DNA from 2 places in the Rossellomorea vietnamensis genome. Region 2 is predicted to be linked to the other one. Evidence: a T-box and tRNA genes for the amino acid it is inferred to sense, from the RefSeq annotation. Region 2 holds a T-box; the other holds one or more tRNA genes.
What was found. A T-box is a leader RNA that pairs with one kind of tRNA and senses whether it is charged. The one in region 2 lies ahead of argS (arginine--tRNA ligase), so its partner is inferred to be a tRNA-Arg.

Region 1: it has a tRNA-Arg gene. The T-box ahead of argS (arginine--tRNA ligase) is inferred to sense a tRNA for this amino acid. The anticodon was not compared.

What each region holds. Positions count from the first base shown of each region.
Region 1 covers NZ_CP104558.1:3,737,502-3,745,348, forward strand. Annotated here, with positions in the region: rRNA gene N5C46_RS19075 (16S ribosomal RNA) at 1-234, shown strand, start outside; rRNA gene N5C46_RS19080 (23S ribosomal RNA) at 432-3,367, shown strand; rRNA gene rrf (5S ribosomal RNA) at 3,536-3,652, shown strand; tRNA gene N5C46_RS19090 (tRNA-Val) at 3,663-3,738, shown strand; tRNA gene N5C46_RS19095 (tRNA-Thr) at 3,826-3,901, shown strand; tRNA gene N5C46_RS19100 (tRNA-Lys) at 3,920-3,995, shown strand; tRNA gene N5C46_RS19105 (tRNA-Leu) at 4,060-4,144, shown strand; tRNA gene N5C46_RS19110 (tRNA-Gly) at 4,153-4,227, shown strand; tRNA gene N5C46_RS19115 (tRNA-Leu) at 4,235-4,323, shown strand; tRNA gene N5C46_RS19120 (tRNA-Arg) at 4,389-4,465, shown strand; tRNA gene N5C46_RS19125 (tRNA-Pro) at 4,471-4,547, shown strand; tRNA gene N5C46_RS19130 (tRNA-Ala) at 4,555-4,630, shown strand; tRNA gene N5C46_RS19135 (tRNA-Met) at 4,700-4,776, shown strand; tRNA gene N5C46_RS19140 (tRNA-Ile) at 4,781-4,857, shown strand; tRNA gene N5C46_RS19145 (tRNA-Ser) at 4,875-4,967, shown strand; tRNA gene N5C46_RS19150 (tRNA-Met) at 4,991-5,064, shown strand; tRNA gene N5C46_RS19155 (tRNA-Asp) at 5,210-5,286, shown strand; tRNA gene N5C46_RS19160 (tRNA-Phe) at 5,454-5,529, shown strand; tRNA gene N5C46_RS19165 (tRNA-His) at 5,553-5,628, shown strand; tRNA gene N5C46_RS19170 (tRNA-Gly) at 5,638-5,711, shown strand; tRNA gene N5C46_RS19175 (tRNA-Ile) at 5,722-5,798, shown strand; tRNA gene N5C46_RS19180 (tRNA-Asn) at 5,808-5,882, shown strand; tRNA gene N5C46_RS19185 (tRNA-Ser) at 5,888-5,978, shown strand; tRNA gene N5C46_RS19190 (tRNA-Glu) at 5,983-6,054, shown strand; gene glgB (1,4-alpha-glucan branching enzyme) at 6,544-7,847, shown strand, end outside.
Region 2 covers NZ_CP104558.1:2,594,739-2,602,585, reverse strand. Annotated here, with positions in the region: gene N5C46_RS13375 (hypothetical protein) at 1-76, shown strand, start outside; gene N5C46_RS13370 (diacylglycerol/lipid kinase family protein) at 250-1,149, shown strand; gene N5C46_RS13365 (YqaA family protein) at 1,195-1,776, opposite strand; gene argS (arginine--tRNA ligase) at 1,958-3,646, opposite strand; T-box leader at 3,694-3,898, opposite strand; gene N5C46_RS13355 (FtsW/RodA/SpoVE family cell cycle protein) at 3,951-5,126, opposite strand; gene N5C46_RS13350 (hypothetical protein) at 5,566-6,339, shown strand; gene sfsA (DNA/RNA nuclease SfsA) at 6,336-7,079, shown strand; gene N5C46_RS13340 (BsuPI-related putative proteinase inhibitor) at 7,123-7,608, opposite strand; gene N5C46_RS13335 (ABC transporter substrate-binding protein) at 7,820-7,847, shown strand, end outside.

The DNA of each region.
Region 1 (7,847 bases), 1.1 Mb from region 2:
GTAGGCTGCAACTCGCCTACATGAAGCTGGAATCGCTAGTAATCGCGGATCAGCATGCCGCGGTGAATACGTTCCCGGGCCTTGTACACACCGCCCGTCACACCACGAGAGTTTGTAACACCCGAAGTCGGTGAGGTAACCTTTTGGAGCCAGCCGCCTAAGGTGGGACAGATGATTGGGGTGAAGTCGTAACAAGGTAGCCGTATCGGAAGGTGCGGCTGGATCACCTCCTTTCTAAGGAAGATTTACAAAACAAGTTGACACGTCGAAGTTTTGTTCAGTTTTGATGGTTCAACCATCAAAACATTTTCTATCTCTTACGAGATAGAAGTTGTGTTTGTTCTTTGAAAACTAGATAAAGATAAATTGATAGTCAAGAAATTACCGAGTATCGCCATTTTAGGTTTTAAACCTGATGTAACAACCAATTCGGTTAAGTTATGAAGGGCGCACGGTGGATGCCTTGGCACTAGGAGCCGACGAAGGACGGGACTAACACCGATATGCTTTGGGGAGCTGTAAGTGAGCTTTGATCCAGAGATTTCCGAATGGGGGAACCCATTGTTCGTAATGGAACAATATCCTTACTTGAATACATAGAGTATGGAAGGCAGACCCAGGGAACTGAAACATCTAAGTACCTGGAGGAAGAGAAAGCAATTGCGATTCCCTGAGTAGCGGCGAGCGAAACGGGATATAGCCCAAACCAAGAGGCTTGCCTCTTGGGGTTGTAGGACACTCTATACGGAGTTACAAAGGAATGAGGTAGACGAAGAAGTCTGGAAAGGCTCGTCAAAGAAGGTAACAACCCTGTAGTTGAAACTTCATTCCCTCTTGAGTGGATCCTGAGTACGGCGGGACACGTGAAATCCCGTCGGAAGCTGGGAGGACCATCTCCCAAGGCTAAATACTCCCTAGTGACCGATAGTGAACCAGTACCGTGAGGGAAAGGTGAAAAGCACCCCGGAAGGGGAGTGAAATAGAACCTGAAACCGTGTGCCTACAAGTAGTCAGAGCCCGTTAACGGGTGATGGCGTGCCTTTTGTAGAATGAACCGGCGAGTTACGATCCCATGCAAGGTTAAGTTGATAAGACGGAGCCGCAGCGAAAGCGAGTCTGAATAGGGCGATTTGAGTATGTGGTCGTAGACCCGAAACCAGGTGATCTACCCATGTCCAGGATGAAGTTCAGGTAACACTGAATGGAGGTCCGAACCCACGCACGTTGAAAAGTGCGGGGATGAGGTGTGGGTAGCGGAGAAATTCCAATCGAACTTGGAGATAGCTGGTTCTCTCCGAAATAGCTTTAGGGCTAGCCTCATGTGTAAGAGTCTTGGAGGTAGAGCACTGTTTGGACTAGGGGCCCTCATCGGGTTACCGAATTCAGACAAACTCCGAATGCCAAAGACTTATCCATGGGAGTCAGACTGCGAGTGATAAGATCCGTAGTCGAAAGGGAAACAGCCCAGACCACCAGCTAAGGTCCCAAAGTATACGTTAAGTGGAAAAGGATGTGGAGTTGCTTAGACAACCAGGATGTTGGCTTAGAAGCAGCCACCATTTAAAGAGTGCGTAATAGCTCACTGGTCGAGTGACTCTGCGCCGAAAATGTACCGGGGCTAAACGTATCACCGAAGCTGTGGATTGACACCTCTAGGTGTCAGTGGTAGGAGAGCGTTCTAAGGACTGCGAAGCTAGACCGTAAGGACTGGTGGAGTGCTTAGAAGTGAGAATGCCGGTATGAGTAGCGAAAGATGGGTGAGAATCCCATCCACCGAATGCCTAAGGTTTCCTGAGGAAGGCTCGTCCGCTCAGGGTTAGTCGGGACCTAAGTCGAGGCCGATAGGCGTAGACGATGGACAACAGGTTGATATTCCTGTACCACCTCTTTTCCGTTTGAGCAATGGGGGGACGCAGGAGGATAGGGTAAGCGCACTGCTGGATATGTGCGTCTAAGCAGTTAGGCTGATGATGAGGCAAATCCCGTCATCGCGAAGGCTGAGCTGTGATAGCGAGCGAATTATAGTAGCGAAGTTCCTGATTCCACACTGCCAAGAAAAGCCTCTAGCGAGGAAAAAGGTGCCCGTACCGCAAACCGACACAGGTAGGCGAGGAGAGAATCCTAAGGTGAGCGAGAGAACTCTCGTTAAGGAACTCGGCAAAATGACCCCGTAACTTCGGGAGAAGGGGTGCTCTGGTAGGGTGCAAGCCCGAGAGAGCCGCAGTGAATAGGCCCAGGCGACTGTTTAGCAAAAACACAGGTCTCTGCGAAGCCGTAAGGCGAAGTATAGGGGCTGACGCCTGCCCGGTGCTGGAAGGTTAAGAGGAGTGCTTAGCGCAAGCGAAGGTGCGAATCGAAGCCCCAGTAAACGGCGGCCGTAACTATAACGGTCCTAAGGTAGCGAAATTCCTTGTCGGGTAAGTTCCGACCCGCACGAAAGGCGTAACGATCTGGGCACTGTCTCAACGAGAGACTCGGTGAAATTATAGTACCTGTGAAGATGCAGGTTACCCGCGACAGGACGGAAAGACCCCGTGGAGCTTTACTGTAGCCTGATATTGAATTTTGGTACAGCTTGTACAGGATAGGTAGGAGCCTTGGAAACCGGAGCGCCAGCTTCGGTGGAGGCATCGGTGGGATACTACCCTGGCTGTATTGAAATTCTAACCCGCGCCCCTTATCGGGGTGGGAGACAGTGTCAGGTGGGCAGTTTGACTGGGGCGGTCGCCTCCTAAAGAGTAACGGAGGCGCCCAAAGGTTCCCTCAGAATGGTTGGAAATCATTCGCAGAGTGTAAAGGCACAAGGGAGCTTGACTGCGAGACCTACAAGTCGAGCAGGGACGAAAGTCGGGCTTAGTGATCCGGTGGTTCCGCATGGAAGGGCCATCGCTCAACGGATAAAAGCTACCCCGGGGATAACAGGCTTATCTCCCCCAAGAGTCCACATCGACGGGGAGGTTTGGCACCTCGATGTCGGCTCATCGCATCCTGGGGCTGTAGTCGGTCCCAAGGGTTGGGCTGTTCGCCCATTAAAGCGGTACGCGAGCTGGGTTCAGAACGTCGTGAGACAGTTCGGTCCCTATCCGTCGTGGGCGCAGGAAATTTGAGAGGAGCTGTCCTTAGTACGAGAGGACCGGGATGGACGCACCGCTGGTGTACCAGTTGTCTTGCCAAAGGCATCGCTGGGTAGCTATGTGCGGAAGGGATAAGTGCTGAAAGCATCTAAGCATGAAGCCCCCCTCGAGATGAGATTTCCCATCACGTAAGTGAGTAAGATCCCTAGAAGATGACTAGGTAGATAGGTCAGAGATGGAAGCATGGCGACATGTGGAGTTGACTGATACTAATCGATCGAGGACTTAACCACAAAGAGTCATATTTATATGAACAACAATTGGTCGATATTCGGCTTTCTTGACATCAATTCTTTATCTAGTTTTCAGGGAATAATTTTATGCGAAAATATAAAAAAGCCTTGAAAAATTATATCTACACGATATAATAATACTTGTCCTTAAAAAGAGACAAGACATAGTCTGGTGACAATGGCGAAGAGGTCACACCCGTTCCCATGCCGAACACGGAAGTTAAGCTCTTCAGCGCCGATGGTAGTTGGGGGATCTCCCCCTGTGAGAGTAGGACGTCGCCAGGCTGTATACAATGGAGGATTAGCTCAGCTGGGAGAGCATCTGCCTTACAAGCAGAGGGTCGGCGGTTCGATCCCGTCATCCTCCACCAAAGATTTTTGCGCCAGCAAAATATATTTCCATGCATTTCTTCGGTGAATTGCTTTATTTAAGCAGTATTCACCACCACAACATACACGCCGGTGTAGCTCAACTGGTAGAGCAACTGACTTGTAATCAGTAGGTTGGGGGTTCAAGTCCTCTTGCCGGCACCATTTGGTTTTATATGAGATGAGCCATTAGCTCAGTTGGTAGAGCATCTGACTTTTAATCAGAGGGTCGAAGGTTCGAATCCTTCATGGCTCACCAAAGATTTTTGCGTCAGCAAAATATCTTACCTTCATTTTCTCTAATGTGAAAATGAATAGAATATGCGGGTGTGGCGGAATTGGCAGACGCACCAGACTTAGGATCTGGCGCCGCAAGGCGTGGGGGTTCAAGTCCCTTCACCCGCACCATTTCTTTTGCGGAAGTAGTTCAGTGGTAGAACACCACCTTGCCAAGGTGGGGGTCGCGGGTTCGAATCCCGTCTTCCGCTCCAGAGACTTGCCGGGGTGGCGGAACTGGCAGACGCACAGGACTTAAAATCCTGCGGTAGGTGACTACCGTACCGGTTCGATTCCGGTCCTCGGCACCAAAGATTTTTGCGCCAGCAAAATATCTTTCCTTACGTTACTTAGTGAAAAAACTAGAATTCATTTAGCGCCCGTAGCTCAATTGGATAGAGCGTTTGACTACGGATCAAAAGGTTAGGGGTTCGACTCCTCTCGGGCGCGCCATATATCGGGAAGTAGCTCAGCTTGGTAGAGCACTTGGTTTGGGACCAAGGGGTCGCAGGTTCGAATCCTGTCTTCCCGACCACTTCTTTGGGGCCTTAGCTCAGCTGGGAGAGCGCCTGCTTTGCACGCAGGAGGTCAGCGGTTCGATCCCGCTAGGCTCCACCAAGTTTTTTTTACGACAGTAAAATAAACTTCATTGGTTTTATTCATAAGCCTAATAGCTAGTAGTTTCTTGGCGGTGTAGCTCAGCTGGCTAGAGCGTACGGTTCATACCCGTGAGGTCGGGGGTTCGATCCCCTCCGCCGCTACCAATAGGGACCTTTAGCTCAGTTGGTTAGAGCAGACGGCTCATAACCGTCCGGTCGTAGGTTCGAGTCCTACAAGGTCCACCAAGTACCATTTTTATTACGGAGGAATACCCAAGTCCGGCTGAAGGGATCGGTCTTGAAAACCGACAGGGGTGTAACAGCCCGCGGGGGTTCGAATCCCCCTTCCTCCTCCATATTATCTTTTATATTTTATCGTCGCGGGGTGGAGCAGTTCGGTAGCTCGTCGGGCTCATAACCCGAAGGTCGCAGGTTCAAATCCTGTCCCCGCAATACCATTTTGATTTGTTTATGAATTAGGAACTTTATAATTCACGATGAGTCACGTATGGATAGTTATTTTTGCTAGCGCAGAATATGGAAACCTATTTTGCTGGTGCAAGGTAAGGGTAGTTATTTTGCTTGCGCAAAAAACTCTGGTCCGGTAGTTCAGTTGGTTAGAATGCCTGCCTGTCACGCAGGAGGTCGCGGGTTCGAGTCCCGTCCGGACCGCCATTTATTTTTTAATATAGTTCTGTTTATTGAAAAGGAAAAGGGTTTCGATAAGCGAGAAGGTCGAGGAAGCGATCGAAGGAACACCGGAGCGTATTTAACATACGTGAGGATGTGACTGAGTGAGCTGACGAAGAGATTCGAAGCTTAGCGGAAGCCGAAAACTATTTGGCTCAGTAGCTCAGTTGGTAGAGCAATGGACTGAAAATCCATGTGTCGGCGGTTCGATTCCGTCCTGAGCCACCATTTTTATATTTAGACACATTATGGCGATTGTGGCGAAGTGGTTAACGCACCTGATTGTGGTTCAGGCATTCGTGGGTTCGATTCCCATCAGTCGCCCCATGTTTTAGTGCGGGTGTAGTTTAGTGGTAAAACCTCAGCCTTCCAAGCTGATGATGAGGGTTCGATTCCCTTCACCCGCTCCAATTCATTTTTGGGCCTATAGCTCAGCTGGTTAGAGCGCACGCCTGATAAGCGTGAGGTCGGTGGTTCGAGTCCACTTAGGCCCACCATTTCATTATTCCGCAGTAGCTCAGTGGTAGAGCTATCGGCTGTTAACCGATCGGTCGCAAGTTCGAATCTTGCCTGCGGAGCCATATTTGGAGAAGTACTCAAGTGGCTGAAGAGGCGCCCCTGCTAAGGGTGTAGGTCGGGCAACTGGCGCGAGGGTTCAAATCCCTCCTTCTCCGCCATTAAGGCCCATTGGTCAAGCGGTTAAGACACCGCCCTTTCACGGCGGTAACACGGGTTCGAATCCCGTATGGGTCATTATGAAAAGACTATCATTTTTGATAGTCTTTTTTTATTGTACATAGAAGTACTTTGCTTGAAATGAAGTTGATATGAGCATGTTTAATATTAAGAAAAATTTGTTCCTGGTTTTTTCATCAATGGATATATTATTCATTTTCCCCTTTTACTATCAACTTCTAACCTCTTTTTCCTCCCTTCATTCGACACCGCTGCTCCATCTTCCAACCAATCAAAATCCTATACAAAATAACGGAATCCCTCTATATTTCCTACAAATATTAACCTTTTTCATAAAAAAACTTTCGACAAATTCCGCTAAGAATTCAACGTAATTCCCCTATGTTTTTACAATGTAAACCTTACCATTTAGTATAACTTTCCAAATTGGCCGCTTTTACATATATGCATGTAGTAAATTGTCGTAATTGAACGACGATTATAAAGAGGATTTTGGTGATGTTGTTAGAAAGTAGTTATGTAGATTGAAAAAATGTAGGTGAGATGATGAACGCAATGACCATAACAGATTACGATGTGTTTTTGTTTCATGAGGGAAATTTGCAGCAGGCCTATCAGTTTATGGGTGCACATGTGAGAAGGGATTCCACTGGGACCTATACAGAATTTTGCGTTTGGGCACCGAAAGCAAGGCATGTTTCATTGGTGGGTTCCTTTAATCAATGGAATGGGAATGGATATGATTTAAAAAAGCGGAACAGTGAAGGTCTGTGGACGATTCGAGTCGATCAAGATCTGACAGGAGAAACGTATAAGTATGAGATTACGACTCCCCTTGGGGCAAAGAAGCTAAAGGCGGATCCGTACGGGTTTGCCTCTGAAAAGCGTCCTCATACGGCAAGTGTCGTGTATGAGCTGGAGGGCTTTCGATGGGAAGATGAGAAGTGGCTTGAGGACCGTTCATCCACTACGATCTATGACAAGCCAATGGCGATTTATGAAGTCCATTTAGGTACGTGGAAGAAGGAAGCGGGAACGTTTCTATCTTATAGGGAATTAGCGCAGCAATTGATTCCCCATGTGAAAGAGCAGGGGTTCACCCATATCGAGCTGCTGCCTGTCACGGAGCATCCATTTGACCGGTCCTGGGGTTATCAGGGTACGGGATATTATTCCCCTACCAGTCGCTACGGCTCACCACATGATTTGATGGCATTTGTGAATGAATGTCATTTACATAATATTGGCGTGATCCTGGATTGGGTCCCAGGTCATTTTTGTAAGGATGCGCATGGGTTATACGAGTTTGATGGGTCGTTTGCCTACGAGTACAGTGAGGAAAGGGACCGGGAGAATTATACGTGGGGTACGGCGAACTTTGACTTAGGCAAAGGAGAAGTGAGGAGTTTCCTGATTTCAAACGCCCGCTTCTGGATGGATCAGTATCATATCGATGGCTTCAGGATCGATGCGGTGGCGAACATCATCTATTGGGCGAATCAGGGTGAGCTTAACCCGAATGAAGGTGCCATACAGTTTTTGAAAAACTTGAACAAGGCCGTTTTTGAGTTTGATTCTTCGATCCTGATGATTGCAGAGGATTCTACGGACTGGCCCCAGGTGACGTCTCCCGTTCATTATGGAGGACTTGGATTTAATTATAAGTGGAATATGGGATGGATGAATGACGTCCTTAAATATATGGAAACCGATCCCTCTGAACGAAGGCATGTACATTCTCTCATCACGTTTTCACTGTTATATGCCTTTTCAGAGAATTATGTTCTTCCCTTCTCCCATGATGAGGTGGTGCATGGGAAGAAGTCGTTATTAAATAAAATGCCCGGGGA
Region 2 (7,847 bases):
CTATATCAAAGGGCGTCTCGGAATTGCCTATCGATCTGTACTCCAAGTCCCTCAGGAAGACTCGAATACGGCATAGTAAAAGAGGTTGACCCAAAATTCATTGGCTTCAAAAGCCGGTAAGTACCCATGATAGGTTGAAATATTTTCTAATCATATGGCCTGGTCCGATAAGGATGATCATCACTCATCGTTTTGGGTCAGCCTCTTTTTATGTACCATACTAAATCTATAGGTTAGGTGACGATATTCATGGCGAGATTTTCGGAAGTATTGCTTATATGCAATGGCAAGGCAGGTCAAGGGACACTCGAAACCCTGTTGAAGGATGCCGTTCCCCCTTTATTGGATATCTGCAACGAACTCATCATTCATAAAACAAAAGAAAAGGGAGATGCAGAAAGGGTCTGCAGGGAATCAGGGAGTCGCTATGAGCTGGTGGTCATCATGGGCGGGGATGGTACGATCCACGAAGCCATCAATGGGCTATCTGTTCTCAGTGATCGTCCGCTTGTCGCCATTCTTCCTGGTGGCACATGTAACGATTTTGCCCGCTCCCTGCGCATTCCGATGAATATTGGACAAGCCGTCCGTCTTATAACCGAACAGCCTTATGAACAGGAAATCGACATTGTGAAAGCAGGAGAGAGGTATTTCAGTAACTTCTGGGGCACGGGATTGGTTGCCCAGACGAGCGATAATATTGATGTAGGATCAAAGAGCGTCCTCGGGAAACTGAGTTATTATATCAGTGCATTCCAATCGATTCAGGATTCACCTATCCTGAATGTGAAGGTCACGACGGAAAATAAGGTAGTGGAAGAAGAGGTCGTCATGCTGTTGGTCGCAAACGGACGTTCGATCGGATCCAATCCACTGCCTACGTGTATCAATATGGACGATGGATTGATGGACATATATGTGGTGAAGAAAAGTGGATTTCCATTGCTGAAGGAATTTCTCGTCATTAAAAGTACTGGCAATATCAGCGAAGAATATGACGATATTATGCACATTCAAGCAAAAGAAGCCCATATTGAACTCGGACAGGATGAGAAGCTTGATATGGATGGGGAACTCTATGAAGGCAGCAGGCAGTCCCTACGCGTATTACATAAGCATCTGCGCTTTGTCGTGGGAGCTTCCGAATAAAAAAGGAGCATGGGATGATCCCATGCTCCTTTTTAGATCAGCTGATCAAGGAGTTTGCTTTTTCTTTTTGATGACCAAGTAGACGAGATAGACAAGAATCAGTACACCGCCTGCAGCAAGTGTCAGTATAGTGAAGTTCTCTTCGATAAAAGGTTTTGCTTTCGCTCCCAATGTGAGAATGATTGCACCCTCCAGGAAAAAGCGAATCCCCCTGCCGATGATCGACCAGATCACAAGTACCCGGATCTTCACGCCGGAAACCCCTGCGAATATGGTGAAAATCTTATACGGGACCGGTGTCAGACCTGCAATCAGTAATGCCATTGGGCCGAACTTTTTGAAGTACTCTTCTACTTTTTGAATTCTTGCTTCAGAGAATAGCCGAACAAGAATCGGGCGACCCAGCTTTTTCCCGATCAACCATCCAAAAAGGGCTCCGATGACGGAAGCGATCGTCGTATAAAGTGCGTAAAGCAGTGCACTGCCGGGGTTGGCAATCGCCAATGGAATCAGTAATACATCAGGTGGAATGGGGAAGAAAGATGAATCTGCGAAAGAGACGATGATCAGTCCCCATACACCGTAATCCATTAACCATGCTTCGAACGTGTGAAGTAGTTCAGACATAAGTAATCTCCTTTATGAATAAAGCGTTAGTTTCGTTTTTAATAGAACATAAGAAAGTATATCACTTTTCATAAAGGGAGTCATGAAATATCCTATTCCACCTGTACTTAAAGAACTGAATCGTTCACATTCTCGAAATAAATCTATTTCTCGGGAAATAGTGACAGTATTCTTTCGGATTCTACATTTCAGCAGGGGATTTCGTCCCCAATAATCGCAATCCTTCGGCAAGGACAATCCCCACGGCATGAACCAGGGCCAGACGGGAATGTTGCTGATTGTCACCCGAAATGATTTTGGTTTTAGCATAATAACGGTTGAAGCTTTGTGATGTGGCGATTAAATATTTGGCAATGACAGATGGAGCATAATGCTGCCATGCTTTTTCGATAATTTCCGGAAATAACCGCAGCTGTTTAATCACGTCCCAGCTTTCGGCATCTTCAAGACCTTCAAATGTCAGTGGCTCGCTCTGACCTGCTTTTCTAAGGAGGGACTGGGCTCTCGCATATGTGTATTGAATATAAGGACCAGTTTCCCCTTCGAACGTGAGCATATGTTCCAGGGAGAATTCAATATCATTGAGCCGGTCATTTTTCAGGTCATGAAAAATGATGGCCCCGACCCCGACATCTCGAGCAACCGCATAAGCATCTTTTAAGTCAGGGTTTTTTTGCTTGATGTTGTCCTCCGCCATTTTGATTGCTTCCTGAAGCACTTCTTCAAGTAGGATGACCCTTCCTTTTCTTGTAGACATCTTCTTTCCATCCTTTAAATACAAACCGAATGGAATATGCTTCATTTCATCCGCCCAATTGTACCCTAGCTTTTTCAACACATTCATCACTTGCTGGAAATGGATGGTCTGCTCCTGTCCTACAATGTACAGGGCTTCATCAAAGGCATATTGACGATGACGATAAAGGGCAGCAGCAAGGTCCCGTGTGGCATAAAGGGTTGCTCCATCAGTTTTCTTGATCAGGCAGGGTGGCAGATTCCCGTCATCCATCCTAACGACTTGTGCCCCTTGGGATTCCTCAAGGAGATGTTGTTTCTTGAGCAGGGTCACGACTTCTTCCATCTTATCATTGAAGAATGCTTCACCGTTATAGGAATCGAACTCGACGCCAAGTAAAGAGTAGATCGTCTTAAAGGCTTGGAGTGATTCATCTTTAAACCATCTCCAAAGCCCGGTAATCTCTTCATCCCCGTCTTCGAGGAGCTTAAAGGCTTTTCTTCCTTCTTCCTCAAGGGAAGCGTCGAGTTCTGCTTCTTCATGAAACTTTTTATAAAGAATGAACAACTCAGCAATGGGATTCTCTTTGACCTTATCAGGGTCTCCCCATTTTTTGAAAGCGACGATCAGTTTGCCGAACTGTGTTCCCCAGTCTCCGATGTAATTGATTTTTTCGGTACGATAGCCGCATTTTTCGGCAATGGTGGCAATGGCATTGCCGATGACCGTTGAACGGAGGTGCCCCATGGAAAACGGCTTGGCGATGTTGGGGGAGGACATGTCTAATACGACGGTTCTGTTTTCTCCAAAGGTGTGGGTTCCATAATCCTTTCCTTTCGCCAATATCCCCGACACGATTTCTTTTCCTGCTTTACTACCGTCAAAATGGATATTGATATAAGGTCCAACCGCTTCCACCTTGGTGAAAAGGGGAGAGGTAATCTCAGCGGCCATTTCCCTGGCGATCTGTGCTGGAGCTTTTTTCATGGTTTTGGCCAACTGGAAGCAAGGGAAGGCTAAGTCCCCTAAATGACTATGCTTCGGAGTTTCAATCAAATCGTATAGTTCTTTCTCGCTCCAGTCCTGCAGGAGCTGAGTCTTTAATTCTTGGGCAAATATTAATTTCAAGTCCATCTTGTTACACCTCCCATTAGTATAAAACACAAAAAAACCCGTCTCTATACAGAGACGAGTTTAGCTCGCGGTACCACTCTTATTCCCGATTAAGGACACTCATTGTATAACGGGAGATCCCGGTCCTTCCCTACTGATTTCAAGAAGAACTTCTCAGAAGTGCGGTTCATCCAGGGCTTCATACCGGGCTCCCACCGCCCCCGGCTCGCTTAAGATCCACGTCGGGATTACTCTCTTCTTCACAGAATATTCCATATCTAATTACTATTATTTTACACATTTCCCGGATGAATGCAACCGGGAATTAGGAATCTTCTGAAGAAAACATATACGTCTTATGATGAAACCTCATACTGAACACAAGGCCGAGGGCCAGCATATTCCCCATGAGGGAGCTCCCTCCATAACTGATGAACGGAAGGGGGATACCGGTGATCGGGAGTAACTGGATCGTCATTCCGATGTTCTGGAACACATGGAACGTGATCATACTGATGATCCCCGCACACACATAAGCGTTGAAAGGCTCTTTCGTATCAAGGGCCGTCTTGGTTAGGTGGTAGATCAGCAGGAAATATAAGCTGATGACGACACTTGCGCCGATAAATCCGTATTCTTCACCGATGACACTGAAAATAAAGTCTGTATGATTTTCCGGGATATACACTTCCCGGTCACTGTAGCCTTTCCCGAAAATCTGTCCCGAACCAATGGCGTTAAGGGAGTTGATCAAGTGAAATCCTTCTAATTTCGCATAATTGTACGGATCGAGCCAGGCATAGATCCGTCCGAATTGGTAAGGTTTCACGTTTAAATATTTCTCCAATAATTGTGGTGCCCATATGACCAGTGAAAGGATGCCTGCACCTAAGACTCCGATCGAAGCATAGATAGGCACAATCAGCTTCCACGTAATACCTGAAACGAGGATGATACCCGTCATGATGGCTAGTATGACCAATGATGTCCCTAAATCCGGCTGCTGCATGATGAAAGCAAGTGGGAGAAGGGTGGTCAAGCCGATTTTAATCAATAACTGAAAGTCTGTCTGCACTGTTTTTCTTGGATTAAGTTCATGATGATTGGTAATGACACGTGCCAAAGCAAGGATTAAGAATGTCTTCATGAACTCTGAAGGCTGTATCGATCCAAGCGGTCCAAGCATGAACCAGCTTTTGGCCCCATTCCGGTGAGGTGCGATGCTTTCCGGAGAAATCAATAATAAAACGAGCAAGAAGATTCCTGCGCCGTATATGTACCAGGCAAGCCGTTTATACTGATCTGAGTCGAGAAATAACGCAGCGCCGATGATGATACCGCCCACTACGTACCAAAAAGCCTGTCTAATCACAAAGTTTGTCCCATATTGCCCTGAGGTCTGGGCACTGCTGATTCCCATTGCACTTACAATAAAGAACAGCATCAATAAAAAGAGAAGACCCCAATCGATCTTATCAGCAAATCGCTGGCGAGTTTCCATAATCTATTCACCTGAATTTCTAAAGATTTCACATTCCTAGTCTAATAGAAATGAAAGGAAATTTCTACTCATGACACGAGAAATTCAAGAACTTCTGTCGGGATATGACAGGTATTTGGAACAGGTGATTATTTGTATTCACTGGGAATGTTGATGGCAGAAGGGATTAGGGGGAAAACAGAGAGGGGATATTCCATTTATTACATGTTTATAGTGGGTAATTGATATTGAAATAGATTCTATTTATAAATATGTGGTTTAGAAGCTGATATCGATGCTAATCTTCAACACATAGTACTGAAATATGACTATTTCCGACAATTCCCTGCGACTTTTGTCATCATTTTGAAATGAAATAGAAAAGAACAAGTAGGTCCTATATTTGATAAAATAGAAACTATGAACTGTGCACCGTGTTAATCAGATGGAGGGAATGTTCTTGAAGGCAAATAACCAAGTTAAAGATATCATCTATGTTCACAAGAATCCGGATCGCCACTATGTCGTTTCGTACGGAATCCATTTCAACGAGTTTGCAATGAATGCCCGTAAACCCTTAAAGAACTTACTTCTCATCAAGCATCAGTACGAACATGGTGCTTTCAATATACATACCCATATGGAATATGTAGAAAAGGACGAAATGAAGAAGATCATCGATGACGGGGTTCAGAGCTATGGAGACTTCTGCTGGATCGATTTCGAAGAAGAGGTCGGAGTCGATGAATTGAACGGACAGGAAATTGCAGAACTCCTTTATATGGGGCATATCAAGCAGCCATTGAACCCTCCATTTTATTCCAAACTGAATAACCGCTACGCCTATCTTTCCCATGATGACGGCTGGTTCAATAAGGTTTATTACCGGGACTTTGAGGACTTCTATCATATGCTGGGGGCGACCCTTTCATCAAAGCTCAGTACGATGAAGAGTGGAAAAGGCCTCTTCGGTATGAAGAAGGAAAAACCCTACCCTGTGATCGGAAAGGAAGTCATTCATTCCTTCCAGGATAAGTTAAAAGAAGGAATGGTCATCTCCCTTGAAAAAGCAGTATTGACAAGAGGGAAGATCGAGATTCCCATATGGGTGATCGGTGATTATTATGACATGGATGAAATGACAGAGGATTATAAGCAGATTCGCAAATTACCGGCGAACGGGTTACTTTCATATGACCGTAAAACCAAGAGCTGGAGCGCCTTACTTAAATGAAGGACCGTGACGTTTTAGCAGATATTTCATTCCATGACACGTTGGTGCAAGCCGTCTTTCTCGAACGTCTCAATCGGTTTGTGCTGGAGTGCGAACTTCCTTCAGGTACAAAAGAAAAAGTCCACTTACCCGATCCGGGCAGGCTCAAGGACTTATTGGTACCCGGAGGGCCGATCTGGCTGCAGGAATCCAAGGACCCCAAAAGGAAAACAAGGTGGTCAGCGGTTATGACCCATGATGCTGTAAATGATATGTATGTTTCCTTGAATACGCAATATCCAAACCGGTTGGTACTGGAAGCCCTGCAGTTGGAAGTACTGGAGGAGCTGAAGGGCTGGCGCTTGGAAAAAGCCGAATATAAGGTGGGGGGTTCACGCTTTGACTTCCTCCTCACTCATAAACAAAATGATGAGAAATTACTACTCGAAGTCAAAAGCGTCACGATGGTCGAGGCCGGAATGGGTAAATTTCCCGATGCCGTCACAGCAAGGGGAGCGAGGCATGTAGAGGAACTGACCCATTTGCAGATGAAGGGAAGCTATCAAGCTGCGGTCTTATTCATTGCCCAACGCACGGATCTCAGGGGAATCACTTCCGCTCCTGAAATCGATCCCCATTTTGCCCGGGTCATGGAAGAAGCCGCAAGACACGGGGTCAGGTTCTTCGGGAGAAAATGCATTGTCACGCCTGAACGCATCTCCCTCAGTGGGTCTATCCCCGTTTACACAGAAAAGGATTAATCTCGCCGTGCCCCGCCCGAGATTAATCCTTTTTTTAATGTCCCTATTCCACCACTACTTTAGCCGTCGCTTTATAGTCCTGATCCCCCTTGGCGGTCATCCAGACGGTCAATGTATAAGAGCCGCTTTCCACCTTTGGGAGGACGATTTCACGGGAAAACGCTTCCCCTTGTTTCACTGTGATTTCCTGTAATGCCTGTGTATACATTTTATTCTTTGAATCTTTATAAACGATCTCGCCTTTTTCGTTTCGAAGTTCATAGTCTATCGTCTGGCCTGATGAGAAAGAAAATATTTTCTCCTGCTCTGTTTGGTTTTTTACACTATATACATACACCATTTGACCATCTGCATCTTTCTTGGTTAATGAAGGTTCCATTTCGCCTGCGACAATTCCTTTCTGTACAGAAATATCTTCACCCGCTCCCTGTTCGGTCTCATCTTTTACCGGCTGGCTGTCGTTTTCATCAGCTGTTCCACAGCCGGCCATTCCCGCTATAAGAATGAATATCATCATGAATCGCTTCACGCTAGAGTCACCTCCTTACTGTATTAGACAGAGTTTGTTCAAAAAGGTTACAAGCCTTCAGAATATGAGCACGAAGGCATGGGGGATGTGCTCTTCTAGTTTCTTTCACCCACAATTCGGGCATTCATTTACATATGTAAGGCAGATTACTTTTTTATATTGTACGGTTTAGTACTATATAATTATAGAAAAGCGCAGAGGAGCATGATGGATGAGAATAGGGTTAACGATTGTAAGTG